3 regions of the Salinivibrio sp. PR6 genome follow, and region 2 is predicted to be linked to each of the others. Evidence: predicted binding sites of a transcription regulator. Region 2 holds the regulator's gene; each other region holds the start of a gene.

Region 1 (10,993 bases), on a different contig from region 2:
ACACAGTGACCCACGTATTGGCGGATGCGTGGATAGGGTAGGTGCCGCTCGTTTCTATTTGGCATTGGCAACCTGCCGCTTCTAGCGCATGGGTTAACGGCCTTAAGTCATAAAGACAAGGTTCGCCACCGGTAATCACAATATGGCGCGCGTGGTAGCGGCTTAAAATGTCGGCGGTAATCGCATTGCCATCAAGCCAGCACCAAGCGGGAGAATCCTCAGATTTATCAATAATAAAAATTTTGTCTTTCTGATCTTTCTCATCGGTTTCCCAAGTTTGCTTGGTATCGCACCAGGCGCAACCGACAGGACAACCTTGTAAGCGAACAAAGACAGAGGGAACCCCTGTAAACGTGCCTTCGCCCTGAATGGTTTCAAATATTTCGTTGACTCGGTACATGATGGTTTATAGCGATAGATATAAAGCGCCACATTATGCCAATGAATACGACTGAGATCTTGTTTTTTCACGCGTGATTAGCCTTTGAACAGCGTTACTGTTTAAGCGGGTTTTGTGAGTTTGTACGCGATTTCATCGATCTAAAGTGACCCACATCACGGGGTAACAGCTTGCTGCTTCACAATTAGTTCGCGAAGTAAAAAAATTCACGGAGATAGGTGATATCAGGGTATCACCATGGCCAAGCAGTTATAGGACAAGGCATGATTATTGGGCAGCCGGGACATATCGACCACATTAAGCGTAAAAATGCGGGCACGATTTATAATTTGATCGACCGCTTTGCGCCGATTTCTCGGATTGAGCTTTCGAAGCGCAGTCAATTGGCGCCTGCCAGTATTACCAAAATTGTCCGAGAGTTGATGGACGCGCACTTGGTCAAAGAAACACAAATACAGGGCACCAGCATGCGTGGCCGCCCCGCTGTTGGTCTGGTGCTGGACAATGAAGGCTGGCAGTTCTTATCGATGCGCCTTGGTCGTGGTTATCTTACTATGGCATTGCACTCACTGAGTAGTGAAATCCTTATTCAAGAACGCCATGAAATTGATGTCATGGCGCAGGATGCCTTGCTTTCCACGGTGGTTGAATACGTAAAAGCCTTTTTCTCACGCCACCAACAAACGGTTGATCGTGTTACCAGCATTGCGGTCTCGCTCCCGGGCTTGGTGAACAGCGCCCAAGGTACAGTGATCCAAATGCCGCATTTTGAGGTTGACCATATGCCGCTGGGGCCCGTGTTGCATCGTGAGACCGGGCTGCCCGTATTTGTGGGCAATGATACACGCTCGTGGGCGTTGGCAGAGAAGTTATTTGGCAACGCAAAAGAATCCGATAGCGCGGTACTGGTTGCGGTTCACAATGGCGTCGGCGCGGGGATCATGCTGGAGGGAAAGGTACTCCAGGGGCGTGTTGGCAATGTGGGCGAGCTTGGTCATATTCAGGTTAAGCCTTTTGGTAAACGCTGTTTTTGCGGTAACTATGGTTGCCTGGAAACGGTCGCCAGTCTTTCTGCCGTGTATGAACAGGTACAGACGCTGCTCGATGAGGGGCACGCGAGCCAGTTACAGGGGAAACCGTTAACCATAGAAGCAATCTGTGATGCGGCAGTGGCAGGCGATGGACTCGCGCATCAGGTGATCACGGAGTTGGGGCATCATCTGGGTACGGCTATCGCGATTGTGGTGAATTTATTCAACCCAGAAAAAATACTCTTCGGCGGCGAGTTTAATCGTGCCAAGAGCGTGCTTTATCCGGCGATCATGGAGTGCTTAAAGACGCAAACCATCCCACTGTATAGTAAGCACCTCGTGTTGGAAGAAAGCTATTTTTATACCCAGGCCACCATGCCGGGCGCCGCGATGGTCAAACAAGCCATGTACGATGGCAACTTACTGATGAAGGTTCTGGAGGGGTAGTGTCGCGCGGTGTGGCACACTGGAAAGACGACAGTCAATGACGGCCTAAGCGCCTAGGCCAGCGATAAAAAAAGCAGGTGACGTGCACCTGCTTTTTTGAAAGTGTTTCTTTAAATAGCCATGTTAACTATTTTTTCTTTCTTCGGCCATGCAAGCTGCCGCGGTAAATACCACATCCGTTGAGCTGTTGAGCCCTGTTTCTGCGGAATCTTGCAAGACGCCAATGGTAAAGCCAATTCCCACAACTTGCATGGCAATCTCTTGTGGGATCCCAAACAAGTTACAGGCCAGTGGGATCAGCAGCAGTGAGCCGCCGGCCACACCGGATGCACCACAGGCCGATACCGCCGCGACAATACTTAGTAGCACCGCAGTAGCGATGTCCACCTCAATGCCTAGCGTATGAACCGCCGCTAACGTTAATACCGTAATGGTGATCGCCGCACCGCCCATGTTGATGGTTGCACCCAGTGGAATAGACACTGAGTAGGTGTCTTCATCCAAATCAAGGCGGCGGCACAGTTGCATATTCACCGGGATGTTAGCCGCTGAACTACGGGTAAAGAAGGCGGTTATGCCACTTTCACGTAGGCATTTTAAAACCAGTGGGTATGGGTTTTGACCTGTTTTGAAGTACACAATCGCTGGGTTAACCACGAGTGCGATGGTGAACATACTACCCAATAGCACACCGAGAAGGTGTACATAGCCCGCGAGAGCATCAAAACCACTTTTAGCCAGTGTGCTCGCGACCAAGCCGAAGATACCCAAAGGTGCAAAACGGATCACAAAGCGCACGATCATCGACACGCCTTCTGACACGTCGGAAAACACGCGTTTGGTTTCGTTTGATGCATGGTGTAGGGCAATCCCTAAACCAATCGCCCAGGCTAGGATCCCGATATAGTTGCCGTTCATCAATGCGCTAACGGGATTATCCACGATATTGAAAAGCAGCGTATTCAATACCTGGCCAATCCCTTCAGGTGGTGTGATGCTGGCATCTGTGGTCGCAAATTCCAGGGTCGTGGGGAACAAGAAGCTCATGGTGACTGCCGTCAGCGAGGCAGCAAGCGTACCGACAAGGTACAGACCAATAATAGGGCGCATATTGGCGCGCTGCCCTTGTTTTTGGTTAGCAATAGAAGCCGCCACTAAAACGAAGACCAAAATGGGGGCAACGGCTTTCAACGCGCTGACAAAGAGTTGTCCGAACAGTCCTGCATTCGCTGCCCACTCAGGAGACAGGTATGCTAGGACACCACCGGCAAGAATACCGACAAGGATTTGAAGTACCAACGAGTTGCCTCGGCTGACACTGGCGAGTTGTGTTTGACTCATGTGACTCTCACTTCACTGTGTTTATTATCAATGGCTGTTAATGAATCGTTAGAAGTGACGAATTAAACCAGTTTGATTCACCCGATGTAAAGGGAAAATTACTACTTTGCACTAGTTATGTAGGACTGAGCCGGAGAGTTGTCATTAAGTAAAGGTTTACCAGGTGTAATTATTCTGTTACCGCCACGAGATTAATGGCGATAATGGAGAGCATCGCCGAGCAAAAGCACGCATTCCGTTGCCTCTTTAGCATAAAAAAAGGCGGCTTCGCAGCCGCCAGAAGGATAACAACTAACACAGAATTTTTTAGTAAATCGCATGTCCCACGGTATTGAGTAATTTGCTCACACCTTTGGTGAAATAAAGCGGTGCATCGGCCACCGTGTAGCACAAACACCCTTGTTTGGTGAATGGCGTATGATGATGGCGACTATCGAGCAAAATAAAATCACCCGGTACGTATTCGCCACTTTCGTCCTCGAACGTACCATCAAGCAAAAGGGTTAACTCATAGCCTTTGTGCGTGTGCGCAGGCACCGAGCCGCCTTCATCAATATGGAGGAAACTGGCACGTGTTGCCCCTTCATCAAGGTTCAACCGGGCGCGCTGAACTTTGCCAAATGATGACCAGTTAGAGTCGCTAAAGCGCTGTAGCGCGCGTGGCAACGTGTAGGTTTTGTTACTCACACTTATTTGTATTGCACGGACTGGTGTTTGCGCATCGACGGCACCATCATTGGCCGCCGCATCTTCGAAAATGGCAGCAAGCATTTCGTCTTCAGCCGCATAATCCCAATCAGCAACGGTTATTTCTTCCTCGTCGAACGCTGAATCTGCAAGCGAGGCTTCTGCAGCGGCGACATATGCCTGGCATTCCTGGCAGAGCTCAACATGTGCTGACAACGCAATCGCCATCGAGGTGGGCAGTTTGCCAGCGGCAAACGCGTCAAGTAAGTCGGTCGATGGGTGATATTTAATCATTGTTTAACCTCCAGGTGATTGCGGAGCTTTTCCAGACCTAAACGCAATCGGGATTTTACGGTGCCCAACGGCACGTTTAACTGTTCTGACAACTCTTGGTGAGTAAGTTGTTTCAGATATACGCCTCTCACCACTTGTTGTTGCACGTCGGGTAACTCATCAATGAACGACAGCAACTCTTGATCCATCATATATTGCGCACCAGCATCCGACTCATTGTCTTGCTGGCCAGATTCGAGCACGGGCCAAATATCATCACTGAAGTTGTCTTCCCGGTTCGATTGCACCTTACGCAACATATCGAAGCTAATGTTACGCATGATGGTAAAGACCCACGTCGTCGCTGCGCCTTTATCGGCGTTGTACAAATGCGCTTTTCGCCACACAACCAACATGGTTTCCTGCACAAGCTCCATCGCTTGCCCGTCAGCACGGAGATGCTTGGAGCCGTAAGAGCGAATCTTAGGGCCAAAAAACCGAAACAGGCGCTCGAAAGCAACACGGTCACGGTCTTCCGAGACTTTCAATAATAATGCAGACAACTCTTCCTTCGTCACGTCAGTCATGTTGGCACGCGTGTCCCGTCTGGAAATGGTGGTCTCAGTATACATGGTTTGTGGCGCAGTCATAGTTGAGTCCTATCTGTCGTAGCCGTCCATTTGGCTACCAGTACGTGGGTAGCAGTGATTGGATCACTCGACTTCCTCTTCGAGCAGCTGACTGATAAATTGTTTCGCTTCTTCTGCTGACTCTTGAGCAATAAACCATTGTTTTTGCGCATTAGAAAGCGGCAAAATTTCGAGCCAGCGCTGACAGCTCCAGGTTAAATCTTCGAAATGAGGCGCTTCATATTGTTCTGCGTGTTCAGGGTGAGCGGCAAAGACGTGTTTGAGCCCTGTGGCGATACGCGCTTTGTCGTCGGCTTGCGCCTCACCCAAATGCTCATCATGAGGCCAATCATTGAGTGCGCGCACATCGCCTACCCAAAGTTTGTCCGCTTCTTGGTCCGTCGACATAATTTCTACCCGCTGGCGACCAGCAATCGTGATCCCCAGCAAGCCGTCGGGCAGTGTTTCGAAATCGACGATGTCGACTAAGGTGCCGTACTTGTACAGACGCTTTCCCTGCATCATTGCCAGCACAAATCCTTCTTGATTCGCTGAGCACTCACGGACGAGGCGTAAATAACGAGGTTCAAAAATGCGCAGTTTGGCTCTGCCTCCCGGCAACAAAAACAGGGGCAAAGGAAACAGCTTAGTCATACTCATGCCTCCTTCTATCGATTTAACATGCCTTCCATTACGCGTAGGGCAATGGATGCGATCAAGCCGGCCCTTGTATCAAGCTAATCGTATTGACATTAATCACCCATGTGGCATTCTAGATGTCTAAATGGCCAATTAGCAAGGTAAAGGGAATGAAGATAAAACAACTCAGCGCAAGTCTCGCGATACTTCTCGCGGCGGTATTCCTCTCAGGGTGTTCCGACCAAACTGAAACCATTAAAATTGGCGCAACGGTCGGTCCCCACGCGCAAGTGGTTGAATCGGTGGCTGAGCAAGCGAAAGAAGAAGGGATTGATGTTGAAGTCGTAGAGTTCTCTGATTACATCTCGCCTAATGCAGGGTTAGCGGATGGTAGTTTGGATTTAAACAGTTATCAGCATCAGCCGTTTCTCGACAATTTCAACCAAAACCACGATAGCGAGTTGGTAGCGATTGGTCGCTCAATCTTAATGCGGATGGGGATTTATTCTGACAAAGTCGACAAGGTCGAGGCGTTAGCGAATGGCGCACAAATTGCGATCCCCAATGATCCCACAAATGCGGGTCGCGCGCTGTTATTGCTGGAAGACGCAGGATTGATTACGTTGGCTGACAATGTTGGCTTTAAAGCCACGCTGCAAGATGTTCAATCCAACCCTAAACAGCTCGAATTTGTGGAAGTAGAAGCGGCACAGCTGCCTCGCAGTTTGCAAGATGTCGATGCCGCGGCGATTACCATGAATTATGTGATGTCATCAGGGCTCGATCCAAGCGAGCAGGGCATTTTCTTGGAATCTAAAGATGCGCCTCTCGCCGTTATGGTGGTGGCCGCACGCAAAGACGATCAAGATAACCCGACGTATCAGCGATTACTCGCGTTATTCCAGTCCGACAAAACACGTCAGTTTTTGCAAGATACCTTTAATGGCACCATAGAGCCTGCGTTTTAATTTATTGTCACCCAGTGAAATCGGCCAGTGCAACGCTGGCCGATGGCCAAACGTCACTATTTGTTTACCACTCATACAGTTATTACTGTTACCATAGTGATCTATCGGTGATCCACAATGTGCTAGGATCGCGACGTCTACCTCCCCACATCAATAAAACGCATAGGAAACTGGATGCAATCGGCTAGTCGCCCATTTAATTGGTCGCCCGTATTGCTGGCATGCCTGACCGTCAGCATTGGGCAATTCAGCATGGGCTTAGTATTTCCGTCTTTGCCCTGGATCGCCCGAGATTTCAACCTCAGTATGGACAATGTCCAACTGCTAATCTCTGCCTATCTACTTGGCTTTGGACCATCACAGTTTATCTATGGGCCTATCTCAGATGCGCTTGGCCGTCGCCGCGTGTTGTTAGCCGGTGTGTTGCTTTCACTGATTGGCTTAACCGTGATGGTGAGTTTTAGCGCCAGCTTCACTGGCCTAGTCATTGGCCGCTGCATCCAAGGAATGGGGACCGGCTGCTGTGCCGTGCTTTCGCGTGCCTTTACCCGTGACTCGTATTCTGGGGATCAACTACCGCAAGCCATGTCATATTTGATTATGGTGGCGTCGTTGACCCCGATTGTGGCGCCCGTTATTGGTGGGTTCGTTAACCACAATCTAGGCTGGCTGGCGATCTTTATTTTGCTGATGGTGTACACCAGCTTGGTGTGGTGCGTACTGTTTTTCCTGTTTAAAGAAAGCATGCATACTCGTTCACCGTTGCCCAATGTGAAGGTGATTCTCGGCCGTTATGGTGCATTGTTAAAAACACCGTATTTTCTCTATTTCGCCAGTATTAGCTGGGTGAATTTTACCTTGGTGATCACCACGGTGTCGCTGATGCCATTTTTAATGCAAGAGCGCATCGGTATGACCTCGGATCAATATGCGCTGTGGGCGCTTATTCCGACATGTGGCTTATTGTTGGGGAGTGCGCTAGTTTCGCGTATTCGTCCGCGTTTAGGCACCAAGCGCATGCTGTTGATGGCACCCGTGATGCAGCTCATTTCTGCGGTTTGGTTATGGCTCACCCCGATGGACCCGTTACTGCTGATGATTGGGCAGTTCTTTATGGTGTTTGGCAACGGGATTGCGCTGCCGTGCGCCCAATCGCAGGTGATGCAACCTTACTCTAATCAAGCCGGCACCGTCGCTGCGCTCTCCGGTGGTGGACAGATGATTATTTCTGCGTTGATGAGTATGGCGCTATTGAGCTTGGGCGTTAGCGAAGCATGGCACCTTGGTGTGGTAGTGGGTGTGTGCGCGCTGCTCTCCGTGCACAATATCTTCCGCGGTTTTGCGGCACCGAAAGTCAACGTCGCCAGTACCCCGAGTGAGGCATCATGACAAATACAACATTGGAAACGGGCCTGTTTCCGCTGACAACCCCACGCCTGAGCATGCGGCCAATGGTCAAAGCGGACTGGCCGCTGTTCCACCGCCTACACACAGACAATGCCGTGATTGCGCAATGTTTTGACCCGATGCCACTGGATGAGATTGAAACCCGATTTGAGCAACGGCTCACGCCGTGGTCCCCTGACGCTAAGCACTGGTTGTGTTTGGTGATTGTAGAGACGGCGACACAAACGCCAATCGGCGTCACCGGCTTTTTACTTGAGCAGGGTGTCGCTGAAGTCGGCTATTTACTGTTGCCGCCTTATCACGGGCGTGGCTATGGGACAGAGTCTTTGCAGGCCGTCACCGATTTTGCCATCCATCATGGTGATGCGCGAATCATCAACGCGACGGTAACCGCCGGTAATCTTTCCTCTGCGCGCGTGCTAGAAAAGGTGGGGTTTCAACTCAGCCGTATTGACCCCGATGCCTTCTCTATCGGCGGAGTGTTTTACGACGACTGGATCTATACCTACACCGCAGCATGACTTAAGTGTTCCCCCAGACGACTGATGTTGTTTTCGTTCGTTGACCTCAAGTTATCTTGAGGTTTTATCCTTGCCTTCGATGTTTAGCTTTCCAAGCTCAGTTTTCGATAGCACGGATAAAGGGAATGAATGATGACAACAATCGAACACGTCAATATTACTGTGGTGGACATGGATGCGGCGTTAGCGTTTTTGGCGGTGGCTGTCCCCGATTTTAAAGTTCGCCAAGATGCCCAGTCGCCAAAAGGATATCGTTGGGTGCATGTGGGCAATGAGCACTGCTATTTTGCGCTGCAAGAGCCCAACCCAAGTTCAGAGCCCAGCATACAGCCACGCAGTACCTATAAATCTCAAGGTGTGAATCATATTGGTCTGATCATTGATGATATCGATACCATCCGCGAGCGCCTACTTGAAAAAGGGTATCAGCCCAATGGATCAATGGCGCACGAAACCCACCGCAAGCGGATGTATTTCTATGATAAAGCCGGCTTTGAGTGGGAATTGGTCGCTTACTCATCCGACAAACCGGAAGAAAGGTACCTCTACGAGTAACGCACAAAGCCGCACTGCTCGCTTTCCCAAAAAGAAAAACACCGCCCCTTACTCAACGGGGCGGTGTGTGCGTCATCGACTCTCTACTCACCAAAAAACTGCTTAATTGCGGTAATCATGCCTTGGGTGAGTTGGTGGAGTTGGTCGTCGCGGATGCAATAGGGTGGCATCACATACACCAGTTTGCCGAAGGGGCGAACCCAAATGCCTTGGGCGGTCATTAAGGGCTGAATATCGGCCAGGCTCACCGGGTCGGTCAGCTCTATCACGCCAATTGCGCCAAGCACACGCACGTCCGCCACACACTCGAGGGCACGAGCAGGCGCTAAGCCGGTTTTTAGCTGCTTCTCGATGTGCGTGACGGTCTGCGGCCAGTCACTTTCCAGCAAGGTATCAATGCTGGCGCAGGCCACGGCACAGGCGAGTGGATTGCCCATAAAGGTGGGGCCGTGCATAAAACAGCCTGCATCACCGCTACAAACCGTATCGGCCACATGGCGGGTGGTGAGCGTGGCGGCCAAGGTCATGTATCCACCGGTCAGTGCCTTGCCGACGCAGAGTATATCTGGGCTGATCCCTGCGTGGTCGCAGGCAAATAGTTTTCCTGTTCGGCCAAAGCCAGTCGCAATTTCATCCACAGTCAGCAGCACATCAAACTCATCGCACAGAGCGCGCACTTGACGCAGGTATTCAGGGTGATAAAAGCGCATACCGCCTGCGCCTTGCACGATGGGCTCTAAGATCACGGCAGCCAGTTGGCCGTGATGGGCGGCGAGTGCTTCGCGCATAGGCTGTATGTCGTCAGGGTTCCACTCACCGTCAAAACGGCTTTGTGGGGAAGGCACAAAATGATGCTGAGGCAGAAATCCTTTGTAGAGTTTGTGCATCGAATTATCAGGGTCCGTCACCGACATGGCGGCGAACGTGTCGCCATGATAGCCATGACGCAAGGTCAAAAACTGTGCGCGCGATTCGCCGCGTCCCTGCCAATATTGCATCGCCATTTTAAGCGCGACTTCTACTGATACCGATCCTGAATCGGCCAAAAACACTTGCGTGAGCGGGGCGGGTGAATGCGCGACCAAGCGCTCACAAAGCGATACCGCAGGCTGGTGGGTAAGACCGCCAAACATCACATGCGACATTTTATCGATTTGCTGATGCGCTGCGGCGTTCAAAGCAGGGTGGTTGTAGCCGTGAATGGCTGCCCACCACGATGACATGCCATCAATCAGAACAGTGCCATCTTCAAGGTGTAGCTCGGCGCCGCTTGCGTGTGAGACGGGCAAGCAAGGCAAAGGGTCGAGCGTTGAGGTGTAGGGATGCCAGATATGCTCACGGTCAAAATGGGTGTCTGTGCTCATAAATAAATCAGATGTAAACCAGTATAATCTTGTTGTGTTGACAGGGTAACGTCTGTGGGTAGACTAGCCAAGCATTAAAACGACAACAACGGGGAAAACCGCGTGGAAATAAGACACAACTGGACCGCACAGGAAGTGCAAGCATTGTTCGATAAACCCTTTATGGATTTGCTGTTTGAAGCGCAGCAAGTGCATCGTGAATATCATCCTGCTAACCAAGTGCAAGTCAGCACACTGTTATCGATCAAAACCGGCGCGTGTCCAGAAGATTGCAAGTATTGTCCGCAAAGTGCGCGGTACCGCACCGATGTTGAGAAAGAGCGGTTAATGGAAGTGGAACGCGTGCTCGAAGCGGCAGAAAAAGCCAAAGCTTCAGGCGCGACGCGCTTTTGCATGGGGGCGGCGTGGAAAAACCCCAAGCAACGCGATATGCCGTATTTGCTCGATATGATCCAAGGCGTCAAAGGATTAGGGTTGGAAACCTGTATGACTCTGGGCATGTTGGATGCGGAGCAAGCCAAGACCTTGTCCGAGGCGGGTTTGGATTACTACAATCACAATCTCGATACCTCACCTGAGTTTTACGGCAATATTATTACCACGCGGACGTATCAAGAACGCCTCGATACCTTATCTAATGTGCGAGACGCGGGGATGAAGGTGTGTTCCGGCGGCATTATTGGGCTGGGCGAAAGTGCTCGCGATCGCGCTGGTTTGCTGGTTGAACTCGC
Region 2 (10,993 bases):
GTAAGCGGCAACCGAGATATCAAAGTCATGCTCTTCTTTGAGCAAACGGACTAAATCGACCGCGTACATATCCGGCTTCTTCTCCGGCGATGGCAAGTCGCCACGCAACGCCACAATGTCACGGATGCCATTTTGCCAATAATCACGGGCAATATGACGGAGCTCATCTTCAGTGGCATCAATGCAGGTTAGATGGGGTGCTGCCGCGATACCAGTCTGGTCATGAATGCTTTTCACGATGTCATGGGTGCGATCACGCTCACCGGAGTTGGCGCCATAGGTTACCGACATAAACTTAGGTTTGAGTGCTTTTAAGCGATGTACTGAGTTCCAGAGGGTTTCTTCCATACTTGGGGTGCTGGGAGGAAAAAACTCAAATGAGACGTTAATATCGCCATCTAAGTCAGCAATGTTCTGATTGAGTGCATCAATGTGGCCTGCGTGTGTGTAGCTCATATCCTCTCCCTGACACCGAACGACGCTGTTCAGTCTGCCTGTTTCTGCTCTGCTTTTGATTTATACGTTTAGACGTCCATATGTCTAAAGATTGTCGTGATTCGGCTAAAATGTCAACGATGCAAGCCATGAAAAAAACTCATGGTGTTATGAAGATAGACGACACAGCCATCAATGCACACCTCACAACGCGGGTAACGGCACAAAAAAAGCTGCCTACGCAGCGCGCAGACAGCTTGATCACGGTTATCCATCAGCGAGTTAGTGAAGGCGACTTATCAAGCGATTTAAATCGGATTGAATGGCGCCTGCGGTGACATCGCGTCCCGCCCCTGGCCCACGAATGACCAAAGGATTCTCGCGATACCATTGGCTTTCAATCGCAAACACATTGTCACACGGTAATAGATGCGCAAGTGGATGCTCGCTGGGTAAGGTTTCTAGGCTCACATGGGCGTGACCGTTAACCTCCAAGCGCGCCACATAACGTAGCACTGACCGATTTTTATGCGCTTTGTCTAATCGCTCTTGTAGCGGTTCATCCATTTGGTGTGCATTATCAAGAAAGGCATCCAAAGATAGATCAGCCAGTGACTTAGGCACCAAGGACTCAACCTTTACCTGCTCAGGCTCGAGGGACATGCCCGCTTCACGTGCCAAAATCACCAATTTACGCACCACGTCAGCCCCAGAAAGATCATCCCGTGGGTCAGGCTCGGTTAGGCCTTGCTGCCAAGCCTGCTCAAGCAGGACGCTAAAGGGGACCTCACCACTGAATTGCAAAAACAGCCATGACAAGGTGCCAGAAAAGATCCCAGACAGTGCAACAATCGTGTCACCACTTTCACGCAGATCTTGCACCGCGTAGTTAATCGGTAACCCGGCGCCCACGGTCGCATTGTAGAGCCAATGGCGCCCGGTTTTGCTAAACGCCTGCTGAATCGCGTGGTACTGCTCGGCGGGTGCGGCGCCCGCCTCTTTGTTGGCGGAGATTAAGTGAAAGCCATGCTCGGCAAGTCGCGGATACAAGTACGCTAATGACTCACTGGCGGTGACATCCAACACAATCACATCGTCATACGGGTGATTCAGTAGACGGGTGAGCCACTCATCATCAAAATAAGGCTCGCAACGCTCGTCAAACCCATCCAACACACGCGTGGCATCAATACCGGCAAAATCAAGCCATTGGTTGCGGCTGTCCACCACTGAAATCAGTGAGACTTCCTTACCATGACGCTTTTCCAAGTGTGCTTTTTGCTCGGCAAAAAGGCTTAGCCAACGGGTACCAATATTGCCTTTGCCCACCAACACCAAGCCGATACGGCGCTGAGCTTGAAACAAGGCATCATGCAAACTGGCAACCAGTGCCTGAGTGTGGACGTGACGTAGGATAGCAACCAGGCTCAGCCCAGAGGCCGACTCACTGATAAATTCCACCGGCTGTGATTTGAGTTGCTGATAGAAGCCATGGCAGTGTACGGGATTGTTCACCACGCCTGCCCCAACCGCCGCCACCATGGTAAAGCCTTCGCGCAGTTTGAGTTCAGCTGGGAGGCCGGCGTCTTGAATTTGCGCCATTACCAATGCCACCACTTCCGTGGTAAACGCTAACAAAATACGGTACTGGTCGTCTTGGTAATCCGTTGCTAATGGCTGTACTTTTAGCTGCGACAAAATCCGGCTGAGCTCTTGTTTTATCGCTTGAAAATCTTGTCCTCGCGCGACATCAAACTGGAGCAAGCTCACCTCATCCAACGCCGTAATGATTTTTGCCCCGCGCCCGGTGGCTAACACGCGTTCAATACGTGTTGATCCGCTATCCGGCGCTTGGGTGCAGCGCAACGTGAGATCGGTCGCACTTTGCGCCACCGGCTGTAAGGTTCGGCTATGCAGCACGGGAGCGGCGAGTCGCGCCAGCTCGCCCGCCTCGTCAAGACGAATTAAAGGCAGCAAACAGGCATTATCAACATGGCGTGGGTCCGCGCTATAGACCCCCGCGACATCACTCCAAATGGTCACACGGCTCACGCCTGCAAGCGCCCCCAAGACAGTAGCCGAGTAATCGGAGCCATTGCGCCCTAACAGAACCGTTTCTCCCGCTTGATTTTGTGCCATAAAGCCGGTGATCACCACATGCGTATCGCCATGCTGTGAAAGCTGATTTTGCAATAAAGGCCAAGACGCCCCGCGATCCACTTCCGGCTGAGCGGCGCGCTCGGCGCGCAAACATTGGCGTGAGTCTAACATCACCGCGGCACGTCGATGCTGCTTCAATAACTGGGCCAACAGACGCGCCGACCAGACCTCTCCAAAACCTTGCACGTACGCTTTGTCGCTCTCGTTCACGCCCTGATCGCCCAACGACGCAATGGTTGCGATATCGGCATAAAGCGCATCCACCAGCTTCTGCTTGGGTTCACCATCAATCAAGTTCTCAATCAAGTCTTGCTGAAAGGCGCGCACCGCTTGCAAGGTCTCATGCGCCACTCGTCCATCCTTGTCTAACTGTGCTAACCACATGATCAGCTGGTTAGTGGTTTTTCCTGCCGCGGACACCACGATTAAGTCTTGCTGGCTCGCATGCGCGGTCAATACATCGACCACGCGACGATAGCAATCAGGGCTCGCAAGGCTACTGCCACCAAACTTGTGCAATTGGCGTGGTGACTCGGGGGACGTTTCCGTCGGTTGCGCATGCATGGCAAGGTCTCTCTTAATGTCTATCGATCTCGGTAAAGCGGCGCGCACTGAAGCGCAGCCTCTATGGGGTGTCACCCTCTAAACGGGCAAAGGCGTTCGCCAAATCGGCAACCAAATCTTGCGCATCTTCTAATCCAATGGAAAAACGCAACAAGGTCGGTGCGATGCCCGCCTCCGCTTGCGCGGCGTCACTCATGGCTCTGTGTGTCATCGAACCAGGGTGCGTCACTAAGCTTTCTACCCCCCCGAGAGACTCGGCGAGGGCAAATAACGTGAGGCCATCAATAAATCGCGCCACACCGGCTTGGTCTGTATCCAATTCTAAGCTCAGCATGCTACCAAACCCCGCTTGCTGGCGCGCAGCAATTTGGTGGCCAGGGTGAGAGGCCAATCCGGGGTAGTAGATTTTCCGCACTGCCGACACCGTTTGCAGGTAACTGAGTACCGCTTCAGTGTTGTGTTGGTGTTGTTTAACGCGTGCACCCAATGTGCGCAACCCTCGCAGTGTCATATAACTGTCAAATGCATTGCCCGTCGCCCCTAAGCAATTTCCCCACCAAGCCAATGTCTCGGCAAGTTCACTGGTCGCGGCGATCACCGCGCCACCGACAATATCAGAATGGCCATTAATAAATTTGGTGGTCGAATGCACCACCATATCCGCGCCCAGCGCAAAAGGCGTTTGCAAAGCTGGCGATAAAAACGTGTTGTCGACCACTACCCAAGCCCCCACTTGATGGGCTTTTTGGCATATTTCTGCGATATCGACCACGCGTAAGAGTGGATTGGATGGGGTTTCCACCAGCACGAGCTTGGGCTGTTTAGCCAATGCTTGGTCCAACGCATCATGGTCCGATTGATCGACAAAACTTACCTGCCAGATCCCTTGTTTGGCACGCGATTCGAGCAAGCGATAGGTGCCGCCATAACAATCATGTGGGGCGACAATATGCTCACCAGCTTCCAACAGAGATAGCACCAAGTTTATCGCCGACATCCCGCAGTTGGTCACCACCGCACCTGCGCCCCCTTCTAAGTCAGTCAGCGCTTGTTCGAGCTGCGCACGCGTTGGGTTGCCGCCTCGCGCGTAGTCGTAAGTAGGCACATCACCCAGTGCCGGGAAACGGTAATTGGTCGATAAGTACAGGGGAGGCACCACCGCATGGTGCTGGGTGTCAGTCCCAATCCCGGTCCGAACGGCGATAGTGTCGGTTTTTTTCTCAGTCATGATCTATCCTTGCTAGTCTGGTTTGCGCATGGTGGGCGTGATCCAGGTTTCATACTGCCACCTTACCCTGCGCTTTTTGGGACGTCAACACTTCTAGACGTCTATACTCCTTTGCATGTGGCGGTTAATATAGCTAAAATCTCCGCAGCATCATTCTGGGTATTCCATAATCAAGATAGGTGAGACATGGCGCAGTGGAACGGCGACTACATTAATCCGTATGCCGAACATGGTAAAAAGAAAGAGCAGGTAAAGAAGATCACCGTCTCTATCCCATTAAAAGTACTAAAAATTCTTACCGACGAGCGTACTCGTCGTCAGGTGCAAAACCTCCGTCATGCGACCAACAGTGAGTTGTTGTGTGAGGCATTTCTTCATGCCTACACCGGCCAACCACTACCAACCGATGACGATATCCGTAAGGATAAACCCGACAGCATTCCCGCTGAAGCACGTCGGATCATGGAAGAGCTTGGTATCGAGTTCGACGATAGCGAATACTAAAAAAACCCGCCGATTGGCGGGTTTTCTGTAATGATAGGTGCTCAGCACAGCCTTTTCGGGCTCTATTCCACCGCGCTTTCCTCACGCTCAAGCATTACGCCTTATCGAGCATATAGTTTTCTGGCATCTCGATACGAGCCACGCCGGTTTCCACGGCGGCCAGCGCTACCGCGCGGGCGACCTTAGGTAATAAACGCGCGTCCATTGGCTTGGGAATAATGTAATCTGGGCCAAAGCTTAGCGAAGACAAACCGGCGGCGTTTAATACCGTTTGTGGGACAGGCTCTTTGGCTAGGCTGCGAATGGCTTCTACCGCTGCCAACTTCATCGCATCGTTAATTTCACTGGCACGTACATCCAATGCGCCACGGAAAATAAACGGGAAGCAGAGCACGTTATTGACCTGATTCGGGTAATCCGAACGCCCGGTTCCCATTATCAGATCATCGCGCACTTGATGCGCCACATCCGGATGAATTTCAGGATCTGGGTTCGAGCAGGCAAATACCACGGGTTTATCTGCCATCAGCTTCAAGGCGTCGGGTGAGAGCAAGTCTGGACCGGAGACGCCAACGAACATATCCGCGCCCTCAATCACATCTTCGAGGGTACGCTTATCCGTGTTATTGGCAAACAGCTGCTTGTATTTGTTGATGTCGTCACGACGCGTATGAATCACGCCTTTACGATCCAACATATAGATTTTTTCCCGCTGAGCGCCACATTTTATTAATAGCTCCATACAGGCAACAGCCGCTGCGCCTGCGCCCATGCACACCACCGTCGCCTCGCGGATATCTTTGCCTTGCAGCTCAAGCGCGTTAAGCATGCCGGCAGCGGTGACGATGGCCGTGCCGTGTTGATCATCATGAAATACAGGCACTTCGCAACGTGCAATCAATTGTTTTTCAATCTCAAAACAATCTGGGGCTTTGATATCCTCGAGATTGATACCGCCAAAGGTATCCGCGATGTTCGCCACGGTATCCACGAATTCATCGATAGTACGGTGTTTGACTTCAATGTCGATCGAGTCCAAGCCAGCAAAACGCTTGAACAATAAAGCTTTACCTTCCATGACAGGCTTAGAAGCCATGGGGCCTAAATTTCCTAGCCCCAAAATCGCGGTGCCGTTTGAGACCACCGCCACCATGTTGCCTTTACCCGTATAGCGGTAAACCGCATCCGCATCTTGCGCTATCTCACGCACAGGCTCAGCAACGCCAGGACTATACGCCAACGCGAGATCCGCGGCCGAGTCAGCAGGTTTGCTCAATTCAACAGAAATTTTTCCGGGAGTAGGGTATGCATGATAATCCAGCGCTTGCTGGCGTTTATCGTCCGACATCTAGTGTTCCTAATTATTATCGTGAAGGGGAAACTAATATCGACAGGGAAGCGTCACCGATATTAGTCAGACACTCTACAAACCACACAGGGAAGGTTTGTATAATAAAAAAGATGGTAACGCAGGGAGCAAACGTCCACCAGTACTAACAGCGCATTCGCGATGATGCTCGGACCTGTTGTCCGATGACAGGGACGATACGATCAAAAAAGGGACGCTGATGCGTCCCTTCTCTGTATTCGGTCAATAGCGGCTTATTTTTTGCTGCTAAGGGCACCGAAACGCTTCTTAAAGCGGTCAACACGGCCACCGGTATCAAGGATACGCTGCTTACCAGTGTAGAATGGGTGACACTTGTCACACACGTCTAGGTAAATGTCTTTGCCTAGGGTTGTGCTGAACGCGAATTCGTTACCGCAAGAGCATTTTGCTGTGACGGCTTTGTACTCTGGATGGATACCAGCTTTCATAGGGATAACCTCATCTTAAAGGCCGTGTCGCTCTCCCGATCCTAAGCCGGGCACCACACGTCGTTAACAAACATTTTCTAAGGCGCGCAATTCTAATCAAGCGCCCTCTTTTTCGCAACTTTTTTGTGCAATCCGCGTGTCTCTTACGGTGCAACAAGGCTTTGCCAACGTGTGGCTAACCGTTACACTGACATTCCTTCTGGCCAATAAGATGTTGTGATGGAACAGTTTGCTCAGGTGGCTTTGCCTGTCCCTTTGCCGAAAACCTTTGATTACCGTATTGCTGACGATCAGCATCCGATCATCGGAGGGCGCGTCAAGGTGCCGTTTGGACGCCAGCATAAAGTTGGCATCGTTACCGGCTTGTCGCCAACGGCCAGTGTGGAAGCCAGCCAACTCAAAGCGATTGATACCGTACTCGACACGCAGCCCGTTTGGACCCCCGCGGTATACAATCTCCTGCAATGGGCGAGCCGTTTTTACCATCATCCGCTAGGGGATGCGATGGGGGCGGTGATGCCAACCTCGCTGCGCAAAGGACGCCCTGCGACATTGCAGCAACAAAAATGGTGGCAAATCACCGAGTCAGGACAAAACCAACCTCTATCAGGTCTGAGCCGCGCCCCCAAACAAGCCCGAGTGTTGCAGCTTCTCACTCACGGCCCAGCCACTCAAGCCGACTTAATCGAACAAGATATCGGCACGCCGGTGCTAAAAACGGTGGCAGAAAAAGGCTGGATCGCGCCCTACTCGCCCCCTTCTCAGGCCAATGCTTGGGTAAAAGACTTTGCGGTGACCGAAGAAAAGCCGACGTTAAATCACGAGCAAGCGATGGCGGTTGCCACCCTCAATGCTGGCGATGGTTTTACCTGCGCGCTATTAGAGGGGATCACTGGCTCAGGCAAAACCGAGGTGTATCTCAATGTGCTTGAGCCGGTGCTCGCACGTGGCCAGCAAGCGCTCATCCTGGTGCCAGAAATTGGCCTGACACCACAAACCATTCGCCGTTTTGAGCGCCGCTTTGCTGTTCCTGTGACCGTGATGCATTCAGGGCTCAGCGATACCGACCGTCTCAACGCCTGGCTGGCCGCACGGGAAAATCAAGCCGCGATAGTGATTGGCACACGCTCAGCGCTTTTTACCCCCATGGCAAAGCTTGGCATCATCATTATAGATGAGGAGCACGACCCTTCCTATAAGCAGCAAGATAGCTTTCGCTATCACGCCCGCGATCTGGCTGTCATGCGGGGGCATGAAGAACAAGTGCCGGTGATCTTGGGCTCGGCAACGCCATCACTGGAGAGCTTACACAACGCAAAAACCGGAAAATACCAGTACCTTAAGCTCACGCAACGTCCTGGTAACGCGGTCACCGCCCGGCAAGGGATACTCGATATCAAAGGCCATCACCTCGAAGCTGGCTTGTCGGCGCCGCTGATTGCTGAAATGCGTCAGCACCTGCAACAAGGTAACCAGGTGATGCTGTTTTTAAATCGCCGCGGTTATGCGCCCGCGATGATGTGTCACGAATGCGGCTGGCTAGCGAACTGCCAACGCTGTGATGCCTACTATACCCTTCATCAACAACACCAAGAGTTGCGTTGTCATCACTGTGGCCACCAAAAACGTGTGCCTCCCCAATGTGGCGACTGTGGTTCTACCCAGCTTATTAGTGTCGGCGTCGGTACCGAGCAGCTCGAATCCCAGCTTGGCACCTTGTTTCCCGAATACAATACCGTTCGCATTGATCGCGATAATACCCGGCGAAAAGGGAGCCTTGAAGGTTACTTGGCCGACATTGAAAAGGGTGAGTATCAAATTCTATTGGGCACACAAATGCTCGCCAAAGGCCATCACTTTCCTAACGTCACCCTGGTCGCCTTAGTCGATGTTGACGGGGCACTATTCAGTAATGACTTTCGTGCCCCTGAGCGTTTGGCCCAATTGATGGTGCAAGTCGCCGGGCGAGCGGGCCGCGCCAGTAAACCGGGTACCGTGTTATTACAAACCCACCATCCAGAGCACACCCTGATCCAATCTTTAGTGCATAAAGGTTATCAAGCCTTTGCCGAATCTGCGTTAAATGAACGGCGTCAGGCGTGGCTGCCGCCTTACACGTTTCTTAGTCTCTTTCGCGCCGACGGGCATGAAGAAAACAGTGTCCAGCAGTTTTTACAACAGGTGCGTCAAACGCTGGCTACCTCACCGATTCAACAGGATGAATGCCATATTATGGGGCCTATGCCCGCCGCCATGGCGAAACGCGCGGGTCGCTATCGGTGGCAACTCCTCATTCAAGCGCCCAGCCGAAAAATCATGCAGCAATGGCTCCAAGTGGCGCTCCCGGCCATCCAACAGCTCCCTCTGTCGCGTAAAGTGAGGTGGTCATTAGATGTCGAGCCGCAAGACCTTTCTTAACATTCCCTTGCAGTAAAGCGACAGCAGTCACACTTTCATTGCAATAAGTGTTAGCTTGTCCGTGTTTAAATCGGACAAGGCTAGGTAGAATAAGGCCGCAATTGGCTAAGAGAACAGGTCAGACGAGCTAATAACTGTCTGATCTCACAATACAGATAACAAGAGGACTGTCATTATGGCGACAATGAAGGACGTTGCCCACATTGCCGGTGTATCCACAGCAACCGTCTCTCGCGCGCTGATGAACCCTGAAAAGGTCTCGGCCACAACCCGTAAAAAGGTTGAGCAAGCGGTCGTAGAAGCTGGCTATTCCCCTAACTCACTTGCACGTAACCTACGCCGCAACGAGTCCAAAACCATCGTCGCGATTGTCCCAGACATCTGCGATCCTTACTTTAGTGAGATCATCCGCGGGATCGAAGAAGCGGCGATGGAGCACGGTTACCTGGTTTTGCTCGGAGATAGTGCCCAACAACACCACCGCGAAAACTCATTCGTCAACTTGGTTTTTACCAAACAGGCAGATGGCATGCTCCTACTGGGCTCCGATGTTCCCTTTGATGTCAGTAAGCCCGAGCAGAAAAATCTCCCTCCGCTTGTGATGGCGTGTGAGTATGCCCCGGATCTTGAATTGCCGACGGTGCATATCGACAACCTGACTGCCGCTTTTGAGGCGGTCAATTACCTCACCCAAGTCGGCCACACCCGTATTGCCAATATTACTGGGGTGCCGGAAACCGCACTGACGCAATTCCGCTCACAAGGCTATCAGCAGGCCCTGCAGCGCGCGGGGATTACAGTCAACCCAGCCTACAGCGTGGTGGGGGATTTCAGTTTTGCCTCTGGAGCGCGGGCAATGACCAATCTATTGTCCCTCCCTGAGCCTCCCACCGCGGTATTCTGTCATTGTGATGTGATGGCCGTCGGTGCCATGCAACAAGCAAAGCGCCTAGGCATGCGCGTGCCGCAAGATATTTCGATTGTAGGGTTTGATGACATCCAATTCGCCGAATATTGTGATCCTCCCCTGACCACTGTCTCCCAACCTCGCTACGACATTGGTCGTCAGGCGATGTTAATGCTGCTCAACACCTTGCAAGGGCGTGAAGTGAATGCAGGATCACGGCTTTTAGATGCCAAATTAGTGATCCGTGAGAGCGTTGCCCCACCGTCTCGGTAGTAAGACTGGTCAGCACGAGTCGAAGCCAGTAACATGAGCGCTTTACTGGCTTTTTGAAATTGAATATTTGCTGTGGCAACTCGTGACTACGTAAAACGTGGTAAAGCACCACGTAAAAAAAATACCCGCCGCCAACCACCTAAAGCGCGTGCTCGTTTCCCATTAAAATGGGCGTTGCTTGCTGTCTGTTTGGTTGGCGCGTTTGGTTATGGCCTGTACCTATTAAGCAATACCGACGCACCCGCGCCTAAACCGGCAACAGACGCACAGCCTCAGCCTTCCACGCAGAGCAAGAAGGCACATCTGCCTAAAAAGCCTGAAGAAAAATGGAGTTACATCGAAGAGCTGGAGAGTAAAGAGGTGGAAGTGAGGGCCAAAGCATTGCCGCAATCCACGCGTCCTTACCTGATGCAATGCGGTGCGTACCGCAGTCAAGAGCAGGCAAATGAACGTAAAGCGATCATCGCTTTTCAAGGGCTAGAAAGCCAAATCAAGATAAGCCAAGGAGAAAAAGGCACCTGGTACCGGGTGGTATTGGGTCCTTACCCACGCAAGCGTCAAGCAGAGCGTGACCGTAATATGCTCCGCCGCGCCGGGGTTGAGCCTTGTGCTATTTGGTACTGGGAATAACAGCGCCACATTTTATCGGCTGGGCCAAGTCTATTCCTTGCCCAGCCTTGATTGAA
Region 3 (10,993 bases), on a different contig from region 2:
AGCGACCTTGTGGTTGATCTGCTTACCACTGTACTCGGTGTCTCTCCCGCTGGTTGGCATACGCCACCCTGCAGCGGCGCTTTCCTTGTTAACGCTCGCGTTCACCTTGGGGTTTGCCTGCTTAGAAGTCGTGCGTCAGCATACTTGGCGGGCAAGCCGACTAACCTGGATGCTTGGTTTGGCAACGGGCCTGGCGATTATTCCTTATTACTATCCACACGCTGAGGCACTCAATAGCGACTATGCCATGGCCGCCTTGATACTTAGCCTCGGTTTCTTCTCCAGCCTTCAACAGTTTGTTTTTAACCATTCGCAGCGGCAAAAGCTACTCGGGGTATTTTTACTCGCCTCTTGGCTAGCGGTACTGTCGGTGTTGGGCAATCAATCACCACCGGGCATGGCGCCTTTTATGTTTAACAACTGGGTGCCTCACTTGCCCCCTGCGGTCACGCACACACTGCTACTTACAGGTCTCACCTTAGCGGCGTATATTCTCGCCAGAGAGCCGAGTGGCCGCTACCGCCATCCCATCAGCCAAAGCTTATTGGCCGTCACCCCTTTGGTTTTTATTCCAGTGTTAGCGATGCAAGGCCAGCCCCTGCTGCTGCTCTTTGCCTTGTGTGCCATCGTGTTACAGCAAGCCTATTTGAGTCGCTTTGCCTCCAGGCGCCAGCACAAAACTTGGCTTGTGGCAGTCTGTCTCGGCGCGATCCTGGCGATATTTGCCCTCAGTGGTCAAGATAGTTGGCAATGGCTGAGCGACGGCGAGCGACGTGCGTTGGGTTTAGCGTGGCAACAATGGCAGACAACGCCCTTTTTCGGCGTGGGCATGGGGAATGGTAAGCAGGCCTTGCTGTTGCTTTCTGCTTCACAACCCGGCCATCTTGGTCCAGTGAACCTGCCTAGTGCACTGCTGTTTTGGCTGTTGGAAGGAGGCTTATTGATTGGATTGGGCTATGTGTTGGTGATCATGGCGCTCGGCGTCAGGATCCTTCGTGCTCCCTCAGGGACACGGCGGATCTTGATTGCTTTAGTGCTACCTCCGCTCACTGGACTGATGATCTATCCGGTAAGCGGCACCCAGTGGTTCAATGGGGTATTGTTACTCCTTTGGCTATACTGGCTTGATAACCTCACCAGCAAATATCGCCGCTACCCGGTACTCACTCATGGTTACAGCCAACGTGTGGCCAGTCGCACCGTGATCACTGCCCTCGTCATCACGACACTCGTGTGCCTGTCATCCGTATATTTGGCCAATCGTTATTTGCGCGACTCTTTACTCAGCTCGCAACGTTTTGCCTTATACCAGCAACATCCATGGTGGCAGCAAAAGCTCGCCCACGCACAACAAAGCCGTCACTTTCAGGCTAATTTAGCAACTCTGTCTGACACTGAGCGCCAGCAACACCTTAACCAATTATTGCGCCAAGTCGCACAACGACCACGCTTTGCTGGCTATCAGCATGCCTATCAAGTGGCCCTACAAATCGGTGACCGTCAGCGGGCTCGCGATATCCAGCAAGAAGCACGTTACTTGTATCCAAACGCGGCGAAGGTATGGACAATCCGCCATACCCTACCGGATCATTCAACGCCCTAGCGCAATGCCTCTTCAAGGGCTTTAAGGCACAGGGCAATGTTCTCATCCCTTGCGCCGTAGCCCATTAAGCCGATTCGCCAGGCTTTACCCGCCAAATCACCGAGGCCAGCGCCAATTTCCAAGTTATAGGTGTGAAGTAAATGCTGGCGCACGGCGGCATCATCCACGCCCTCAGGAATATAAACGGCGTTAAGCTGGGGCAAACGATAAGGTTCATCGACCACAAAGCCAATCCCTAAATTGTCCAATCCCGCTTTCAAACGCTGATGCATGGTATCGTGGCGTTGCCACGCGTTCTCAATCCCTTCGTGATACAGTTTGAGCAGGGCTTCATGTAGGGCATATAAACTATTCACGGGTGCCGTATGGTGGTAGCTACGTTTGCCGTCGCCGCTCCAATACCCCAGCACCAAACTTTGATCGAGAAACCAGCTTTGCACCTTGTGAGTCCGCGCCTGCATTTTTTCTACTGCACGGGGCGAGAATGTCACTGGCGACAAGCCCGGTACACACGACAAACATTTTTGACTGCCTGAATAGACCGCATCTAATTGCCACTCGTCCACCTTCAACGGCACGCCACCGAGTGAGGTCACCGCATCGACAATGGTGAGGCAGCCGTGTTCACGTGCCAAGGTGGCAAGGGCCTGTGCATCAGAGCAAGCGCCTGTGGACGTCTCCGCGTGGACAAATGCGACTATGCTAGCCTCCGGGTGCGCCTTCAAGGCCGCTTCCACCTTTTCAGGATTAACCGGAGCGCCCCAGGCATCATCAACCATGACCGCATGTGCACCACAACGCTCCACGTTTTCTCGCATCCGGTCGCCAAACACGCCATTGCGACAGACGATCACTGTGTCGCCAGGCTCCACCAAATTGACAAAACAGGCTTCCATCCCCGCACTTCCAGGTGCAGAGACCGCAATGGTAAACGGATTGTCGGTTTGAAAAGCGTACTGCAGTAGCTGCTTGACCTCATCCATCATGCCAATGAATAAGGGGTCAAGATGCCCCAATGTCGGCTTGCTCAATGATTGCAGCACCGACGGGTAAATGTCAGAGGGCCCTGGCCCCATCAATGTGCGAGCGACGGGTTGAAAAGACTGAATATCGGAAATTGCACGAGCCATCACGAATCCTTGTTGTTGGTACCGAGGCTCACCGTTATAGCATATTTTTTCGCCATCCCCCTAGCCTCTGGCACATGAACTGTGTGATCGCTAGCGGCGATTTATGTTTCTTTTCAGTGCCGATAGGGCGCAATGGCCTCCTTTTCCTCAGTCAAAGCGGGGGCTGGGCAGTGCTCCCCCATCAAGAGCAAAAACACGGTTGACACCCTGCGACCACACCCGTAATGTTAAAACTGTTCATGCGGTCACCAACCCATGACTGAACATGCAGAAGAGGTGCATTTCTCAGGCAGTTATCAGGCGGAGCCCCACTCCTAAGCGTGATAACCAGGGGAGACAATGCCGAGGTGGCGTAAGATCGGGGTCGATACGCTGCCGGCCTTGAAGGCTGAATCCTTCAGGCTGTCACTTGTCATCCATATGGACAGACAGGTGGAGCGCTTCTGGCAGAATGCCTGCCGTTTGCTCTTCCTACCTTGTCGCGGTATTTATCGCGGTCACGATGTGACTTCTGATGTTCCCCACTGACTTTTGAATATATTGAATCAATGAGCACGAGCTCAAAAGGGGAAAAGGACGTGAACCCGTTACCATCAATTTCAGTCGCTAAGTTTGGCGGCACCAGTGTCGGGACGCTAGAGGCTATGCAGCAAAGCGCCGCGGTTATCGAGCAAAACCCGCAAACCCGTTTAATCGTGATCAGTGCGTGCGCCGGAGTGACCAATCATTTAGTCGCGCTCGCAAAAGGGATCAGCGACCCTGACGTGCGCCAAGCCAAGTTGGACGCCATTAATGCCATTCACCAAGCAATATTGCAGCAACTTCCTGATTGCCAAAACACGCAAGCAGCCGTCGAACACTGGCATCTCGCCATTGCCGAGTATGCCGAAAAAGCGGCCATCATTCCTGACACAGCGCTAACGGATGCGTTGGTTGCCTGCGGCGAGCTGATCTCAACCCATATTTTCACCCATTTGCTCAACAGCCGAGGTATAACCGCTTTGAGAGTAGATGCGCGTGAATTGCTGCGCACCGACAGCCAGTTTGGCTGTGCCCAGCCTGACCCACAACAGACGCGAACACAGTGCCACGACCAATTGCTTCCGCATTTAGCCACACATCGAGTGGTCACCCAAGGGTTTATCGGCGCGGATGCCCACGGACAAACCACCACCTTAGGCCGTGGTGGTAGCGACTACAGTGCAGCACTGTTCGCCGAAGCCGTGGGCGCAGAGAGTTTGGCCATTTGGACCGATGTGCCCGGGATTTATACCACCGACCCGCGGATTGCCGAACAAGCGCGCCCAATCAGTGAGATTGGTTTTAGCGAAGCCTCAGAAATGGCCACGTTTGGTGCCAAAATCCTGCACCCGTCCACCTTACTGCCTGCAGTGCGCCAACATATACCAGTGTTTGTCGGGGCCGCGAGAGCGCCTGAGCAAGGCGGCACCTGGATCCGCGAGCAAGCGCACTCGGCACCGCTGTTTCGTGCCGTCGCCTTACGACGAAACCAAACCATGGTGACACTAACCAGCTTAAACATGTTCCATGCATATGGTTTTTTGGCCAAAGTCTTTGAGGTTTTGGCACGATTTGAAATCTCGGTGGACTTGATCACCACCTCGGAGGTCAGTGTCGCTTTAACCCTTGATCAAACCAACACTCAGGGCGACGCGCCGCAGCTGCCACAAGCGGCTATCGCCGAGCTGACCCAGTTATGTCATGTCGAGATCTGCGAGAACCTGGCGGTGGTAGCGCTGATTGGCAATGATATGAATCATACTGCTGGCGCGACAGCGCCGGTGTTCAGTGCCTTAGCACAATATAAACTACGCATGATTTGCTACGGTGCCAGCAACCACAATGTATGTGTTGTGGTTGAAGATGACGATGCCACCCAGGTGGTGCAGCGGTTACACGCGGACTTATTTGAATAATAAAAAAGCCAGCACAGGCAATGTGCTGGCTTCTTTCGTTAGCCGTTTAAGTTCGGCCCGAGCCATTTTTCCGCTTCTTCGCTGCTCCACCCTTTGCGTGCTGCATAGCTGTCTCGCTGATCGTTTTGGATCTTCGCCACCGCAAAGTAACGTGATTCAGGGTGGGAAAAATACCAACCTGAGACCGACGCCCCCGGCCACATGGCATAGCTTTCGGTAAGTGTCATCCCCGTATGTGCTTCTACCGACAGCAATTGCCAAATTTTGCCTTTCTCACTGTGTTCAGGACAGGCGGCATAACCCGGCGCTGGCCGGATCCCTTGGTATTGCTCGCGGATCAGCGCATCGTTATCGAGCGTCTCATCGGGCGCATAGCCCCACAAGGTAATCCGAATTTGCTGATGGAGGTACTCTGCAAAGGCTTCTGCGAGTCTATCGGCGACCGCCTGGATCATGATCGCGTTATAATCATCCCCTTTCGCTTTGTATTCTTCCGCCAAGGCATATTCGCCAATACCACCTGTCACCGCAAATGCGCCAATCCAATCCGGCTGGCCACTGCTTTTTGGCGCAATAAAGTCCGACAAGCAATAGTTGGCACCACGTGGCTTTTTCGTTTGCTGACGCAAGTGGTTCAATATGGTGCTCACCGTTTGTCGTGACGAGTCGGTATACACTTCAATATCATCCTCAACGCTGTTGGCAGGAAAAAGGCCACACACTCCCTTCGCGGCGACCAAGCCTTCTGCCTTGAAACGATCGAGCCAAGCATTGGCGTCTTGATACAAACGGCGCGCTTCCTCACCCACTAGTTCGTGATCCAAAATCGCCGGGAATTTGCCACTGAGTGACCACGTCATAAAGAAGGGTGTCCAGTCGATATACTGACGTAAGGTCGCTATCGAGACATCATCGTAAACATGCACGCCCGGCTTCAACGGCTGCGGAGGAGCATAGTTTGCCCAGTCCGTTTGCCACTTATTGTCCCGCGCCTGCTCAAGGGTGACGGGAGCGGTTCGAGGCGTTTTGCGTTGATGTTGCTCACGCACCGCCGCATAGTCTTTGGCTAAACGGGCCACAAAATCCGGCCGCTGAGTCTGTGACAGCAAAGATGAGCACACCCCCACGGCACGTGACGCGTTGGGCACATAGACCACGGGCGCATGGTAATGCTGTTCAATCTTCACCGCGGTATGGGCTTTGGACGTGGTCGCGCCGCCAATAAGCAAAGGAATATCAAACCCTTGGCGCTCCATCTCTTTCGCCACGTTCACCATCTCATCTAACGATGGGGTAATCAGGCCTGATAAACCAATAATATCGACGTTTTCCTCACGCGCCACCGACAGGATCTTATCGGTCGGCACCATCACGCCAAGATCAATAATCTCGAAGTTATTACATTGCAGCACCACGCCAACAATGTTTTTGCCAATGTCATGCACATCCCCTTTGACCGTGGCGAGCAAGATCTTGCCATTGGTCTGTCCTTGCTGCTTTTCAGCATTGATGTAGGGCTCAAGGTAAGCCACCGCCTGCTTCATCACCCGTGCCGACTTCACCACTTGTGGCAGGAACATCTTGCCTTCACCAAACAAGTCCCCGACCACGTTCATGCCTGCCATCAGTGGGCCTTCAATCACTTCTAGAGGTTTACTTGCCGCGGCGCGAGCCAGCTCGGTGTCTTCAACAATAAACTCTGTAATGCCTTTGACCAGTGCATGTTCCAACCGCTTTTCCACCGGCCAACTGCGCCACTCCGCAGTTTCCGCGACCTCGTTCTCCCCACTATCGCGATAGCTGTCGGCGATCTCCAATAAACGCTCCGTGGCGCCATCATCTTTGTTGAGCACCACATCTTCTACTGCCAAGCGCAAAGACTCGGCTAAATCATCATAGATGGCTAACTGACCGGCGTTGACGATCCCCATATCCATGCCATTTTTGATGCAGTGATACAAAAACACCGCATGAATGGCCTCGCGGACTGGGTTGTTACCTCGAAACGAAAACGACACATTGGAGACACCGCCCGAGATCATGGCATGCGGCAGGTTTTGTTTAATGTCGGCCACGGCGTTGATGAAATCGACTGCGTAGTTATTGTGCTCATCAATGCCGGTGGCAACCGCAAAAATGTTGGGATCGAAGATAATATCTTCCGGCGGAAAGCCGACTTGCTCGACCAGAAGATGATAAGCGCGCGTACAGATTTCCACTTTCCGTGCTTGAGTATCGGCTTGACCTTGTTCGTCAAACGCCATCACGATCACCGCCGCGCCATAGCGACGGACTAAACGTGCTTGGCGAAGAAAAGCCTCTTCTCCTTCTTTGAGCGAAATAGAATTGACGATGCCTTTCCCTTGAATGCACTTGAGGCCAGCTTCAATCACTTCCCATTTGGAGGAGTCAATCATCACAGGCACGCGGGCAATATCCGGCTCGGCCGCGCATAAATTGAGGAATCGCACCATGGCCTTTTCGGCATCCAACATGCCTTCATCCATATTGATATCGATGATTTGGGCGCCGTTTTCCACTTGCTGCAATGCCACTTCCAGCGCTTCGTCGTATTGCTCTTCAACGATTAAGCGTTTAAAGCGTGCTGAGCCAGTCACATTGGTGCGCTCACCCACGTTAACGAACAAGCTATCGGCATTAATGGTCAGGGGCTCGAGCCCAGACAAGCGACAGGCTACAGGGTGGTCAGGCAGAGAGCGTGGCGCATGTTTTTTCACCGCGTCGCTAATCGCTTGAATATGCTCAGGCGTGGTGCCACAACAACCACCGACCAAATTGATAAAGCCAGACGCCGCCCACTCATCAATGTGTGTCGCCATCTGTTCGGGAGAAAGGTCATACTCACCAAACGCGTTGGGCAACCCCGCATTAGGGTGGACGGAGACAAAGCCCTCACAAATGCCGCTCAGCTCTTTGACATACTGGCGCAATTCAGCCGGCCCAAGTGCGCAGTTTAAGCCAAACGACAGTGGCTCAACATGGCGCAGCGAGTGATAAAAGGCGGCGGTCGTTTGTCCGGATAAGGTGCGTCCAGACGCATCAGTGATGGTGCCGGAGATCATAATGGGTAAGCGAAACCCACGGGCATCAAAGACCTTTTCAACCGCAAACGCACAGGCTTTGGCATTCAAGGTATCAAAAATGGTCTCCAACATGATGATATCAACCCCACCCTCAATGAGCGCTTCGGTGGACTCGGCATACACGTCGACTAACTGATCAAAGCTGACATTGCGAAACCCAGGGTCATTCACATCTGGTGAGATTGAGCACGTTCGATTGGTCGGCCCCAACACACCCGCGACAAAACGGGGTTTATCCGGCGTTTTAGCCGTCCAAGCATCAGCGACCTCACGCGCAAGCCGGGCTGCCGCTACGTTGATTTCCGCACTCAGCGCCTGCATGTCGTAATCAGCCATCGCAATTTGGGTGGCGTTAAAGGTGTTAGTTTCAATAATGTCCGCGCCCGCGGCCAGGTAATCACTGTGTAGCGAAGCGATCTTATCAGGCTGAGTCAGCACCAAAAGATCATTGTTGCCTTTCACATCACAGTGCCAATCTTTAAAACGTTGGCCACGATAATCGGCCTCATTGAGCCCTAACCCCTGAATCATGGTGCCCATGCCACCATCGATCACTAGAATACGGTCGCGCAGTTGCTGTGTCAGTCGGTCCATACTATTACGCTTATCATCTTCCTCGTTGCAGTCATTTCATCCTACCACAGCGAAAATGGAAATCTAGACGTCTATAAATAACAATTTATTTTGATCTATTTCAATTCAGCTGTTCGTTTTGACAACGATTTCTATTAATATTTTGACACATTTTTTCATTCCCTCGTTGTACTAGGAAGCGGCATGTCAACTTACGCAATCCTCAGCTTTATGGCTGCTGCAGCCATCTTTATCGCTTTTATTAATAGTAAAATCAGTCGAGTACAAACCACCATCGCCATCACCGCCAGCTCGCTCCTACTGTCTTTGTTGATAGTGGTCGCCGGTCAATACCAAGCCATTCCACTCAAAACCATGGCCGAGCAAATACTGACAGATATCCACTTCGATACCTTTTTGCTCAAAGGCGTCCTCGGCTTTTTGCTCTTCGCGGGGGGAATTGGTGTCAAGCTTCCCTCTTTCTCCGACCAAAAGTGGGAGATCACGACCCTGGTGATCGGCGGGCTATTGGTCTCTGTGTTTTTAATCGGCACCGGTATCTGGGGCGTGTTTCAGCTGATCGGTATTCCTTTCGATTATCTCTACTGCCTGCTATTTGGCGCGCTGATCTCGCCGACCGATCCCATTGCTGTTCTCGCCATTGTGAAAAAACTGCAAGCACCGATGCGGATCACGACACAAATAGAGGGAGAATCGCTATTTAATGATGGCGTGGGTATCGTGATCTTTGTGACTCTTTTTACCCTGGCCTTTGGCGACAACAACCCGACGGTGGGCGGTACCATTGCCTTGTTTTTACAAGAAGCCGTTGGCGGGATTTTATATGGCCTGGTGCTTGGCTATCTTTTCCATCGCTTGATTTGTGCCACCAACGACCACTCGATGGAATTGCTATTAACGCTGGCTATCCCCAGCGCTGGCTATGTCCTGGCCGATATGCTGCATGTCTCTGGCCCGCTGGCAATGGTGGTTGCCGGGATTATGATTGGCAACTGGACCCGCTTTATTGGCTTTTCCAAAGAAAGTGAAGATCACCTCGACCACTTCTGGGAACTGGTCGATGAATTTCTTAACAGCCTACTCTTTCTCCTCATCGGGGTTAGCTTGCTGCAAATCAGTTTCCATAAAGAAGACTGGATCATTATGGCGGCGGTGGTGCCTATTGTGCTTCTCGCCCGGTTTATCAGCGTGAAAGTGTGTTACCTCGGCTTTAAGCGCTTTCGAACCTATAACCCTTGGGCAGTACGTATATTAAGCTGGGGAGGCTTACGCGGAGGGCTTGCGTTGGCCATGGCAATGGCCGTGCCCGCTGGCATCATGGTGGTGCCGGAAAAAAATATCGATGTTCGCGAGCTGATCCTCATCATGACCTATGCGGTGGTGGTGTTCTCCATTTTGGTGCAAGGCTCAACCATGACAGGCATGGTTGATAAAGCAAACGCAGCACAAGACGAAATGGATAAACATCAAAGCTAACCGAGTCCCTAACCCAAAAGCGCCCGCAGGCGCTTTTTTATTCATCAAGGGTAAAGTTAGACGCGGAAAAGGCATCCAAGTCGAAGGGCGTTTGCTGGTAAACACAATAGTTTAGCCAGTTGGCAAACAGTAAATGCCCATGGCTTCGCCAACTCACATACGGTGGCTGCGAAGGATCGTCATCTGGGTAATAGTTAAGGGGGACCGCGGGCTCCATGCCTTCTTCTAAATCCCGATGGTATTCATGATGCAGGGTATGAGAATCATACTCAGGATGACCGGTGACAAACACATTGCGCTTATCTTTCGTCGCCGCCAGATAGGTACCCGCTTCATTGGACGTGGCTAAAATATCGAGGTCGGTATGTTCGGCCAGATAACTCGGAGAAAAATCCGCATAGCGTGAGTGGGGCGCTAAGAAGCTATCATCAAAGCCGCGTAATAGCGGGTGTTTGCATAACTCAGCATTAATGTGGTGACGGTAAACCCCTGACAACTTCTCTTTGCGGGTTTTCTTGGGTAAATCATACAGCAACTTTAACCCTGCTTGCGCGGCCCAACAAATATATAAGGTTGAGGTAACGTGCTTATGCGCCCAATTCATCACATCTTGAAGGTGCTCCCAATATATCACGTCCTCAAACTGCACCAGTCCTAACGGTGCCCCCGTCACGATCAGACCATCAAAGTTGCGCGTTCGTACAGTCTCAAATTGACGATAGAAGGTATCAAGATGCTCGGTAGGCGTATTTTTGCTTGGTCGATTATCTATCCGCAGTAACTCCACATCCACTTGCAAGGGACTGTTAGAAAGCAGACGCATAAATTGCGTTTCGGTCTCGATTTTTTTCGGCATCAGGTTAAGTAGCAGCACCTTCAGCGGGCGAATGTTTTGACTCACCGCACGGGTTTCTGTCATCACGAAAATATTTTCGCGCCGCAGGATATTGGTCGCGGGGAGTTGATCCGGGATTTTAATCGGCATCACTGCCTCCTAGGGATGTTTAGACGTCCAGATATCTAATAACATAACGCAGCCACTGACCGAGCTCAAGCAATAATCAATCATTGCACAAGTGTTGTTTAAGCATAGGAAAAGACAGGATCAATGAGGAGAGGCAAAAACGAAAAAAGCCCCCCGCAAATGCG

What was found. Region 2 encodes MetJ, which represses methionine synthesis genes. Its sites were predicted from a motif close to TTAGACNTNTANANGTCTAA; they were not measured.
Region 1: BZG72_RS14270 (MetQ/NlpA family ABC transporter substrate-binding protein) is a predicted target of MetJ. The motif match lies at 5,573-5,592, and genes of this name have one in related genera.
Region 3: metH (methionine synthase) is a predicted target of MetJ. The motif match lies at 8,424-8,443, and genes of this name have one in related genera.

The regions. Positions count from the first base shown of each region.
Region 1 is NZ_MUFA01000023.1:14,660-25,652, forward strand. Features, by position in the region: gene queE (7-carboxy-7-deazaguanine synthase QueE) at 1-400, opposite strand, end outside; gene mlc (sugar metabolism global transcriptional regulator Mlc) at 664-1,878, shown strand; gene sstT (serine/threonine transporter SstT) at 2,002-3,219, opposite strand; gene BZG72_RS14255 (ChrR family anti-sigma-E factor) at 3,526-4,200, opposite strand; gene BZG72_RS14260 (sigma-70 family RNA polymerase sigma factor) at 4,197-4,766, opposite strand; gene BZG72_RS14265 (LON peptidase substrate-binding domain-containing protein) at 4,893-5,462, opposite strand; gene BZG72_RS14270 (MetQ/NlpA family ABC transporter substrate-binding protein) at 5,618-6,415, shown strand; gene BZG72_RS14275 (multidrug effflux MFS transporter) at 6,590-7,804, shown strand; gene BZG72_RS14280 (GNAT family N-acetyltransferase) at 7,801-8,343, shown strand; gene BZG72_RS14285 (VOC family protein) at 8,473-8,898, shown strand; gene bioA (adenosylmethionine--8-amino-7-oxononanoate transaminase) at 8,982-10,262, opposite strand; gene bioB (biotin synthase BioB) at 10,365-10,993, shown strand, end outside.
Region 2 is NZ_MUFA01000006.1:171,389-182,381, reverse strand. Features, by position in the region: gene metF (methylenetetrahydrofolate reductase) at 1-456, opposite strand, end outside; gene BZG72_RS06840 (bifunctional aspartate kinase/homoserine dehydrogenase II) at 718-3,159, opposite strand; gene metB (cystathionine gamma-synthase) at 3,221-4,387, opposite strand; gene metJ (met regulon transcriptional regulator MetJ) at 4,574-4,891, shown strand; gene BZG72_RS06825 (malic enzyme-like NAD(P)-binding protein) at 4,986-6,239, opposite strand; gene rpmE (50S ribosomal protein L31) at 6,494-6,709, opposite strand; gene priA (primosomal protein N') at 6,926-9,127, shown strand; partial or broken gene cytR (DNA-binding transcriptional regulator CytR) at 9,297-10,307, shown strand; gene BZG72_RS06805 (SPOR domain-containing protein) at 10,380-10,937, shown strand.
Region 3 is NZ_MUFA01000013.1:65,362-76,354, forward strand. Features, by position in the region: gene BZG72_RS11760 (Wzy polymerase domain-containing protein) at 1-1,603, shown strand, start outside; gene BZG72_RS11765 (pyridoxal-phosphate-dependent aminotransferase family protein) at 1,600-2,733, opposite strand; lysine riboswitch at 2,997-3,184, shown strand; gene lysC (lysine-sensitive aspartokinase 3) at 3,282-4,670, shown strand; gene metH (methionine synthase) at 4,709-8,368, opposite strand; gene BZG72_RS11780 (cation:proton antiporter) at 8,552-9,844, shown strand; gene metA (homoserine O-acetyltransferase MetA) at 9,882-10,829, opposite strand.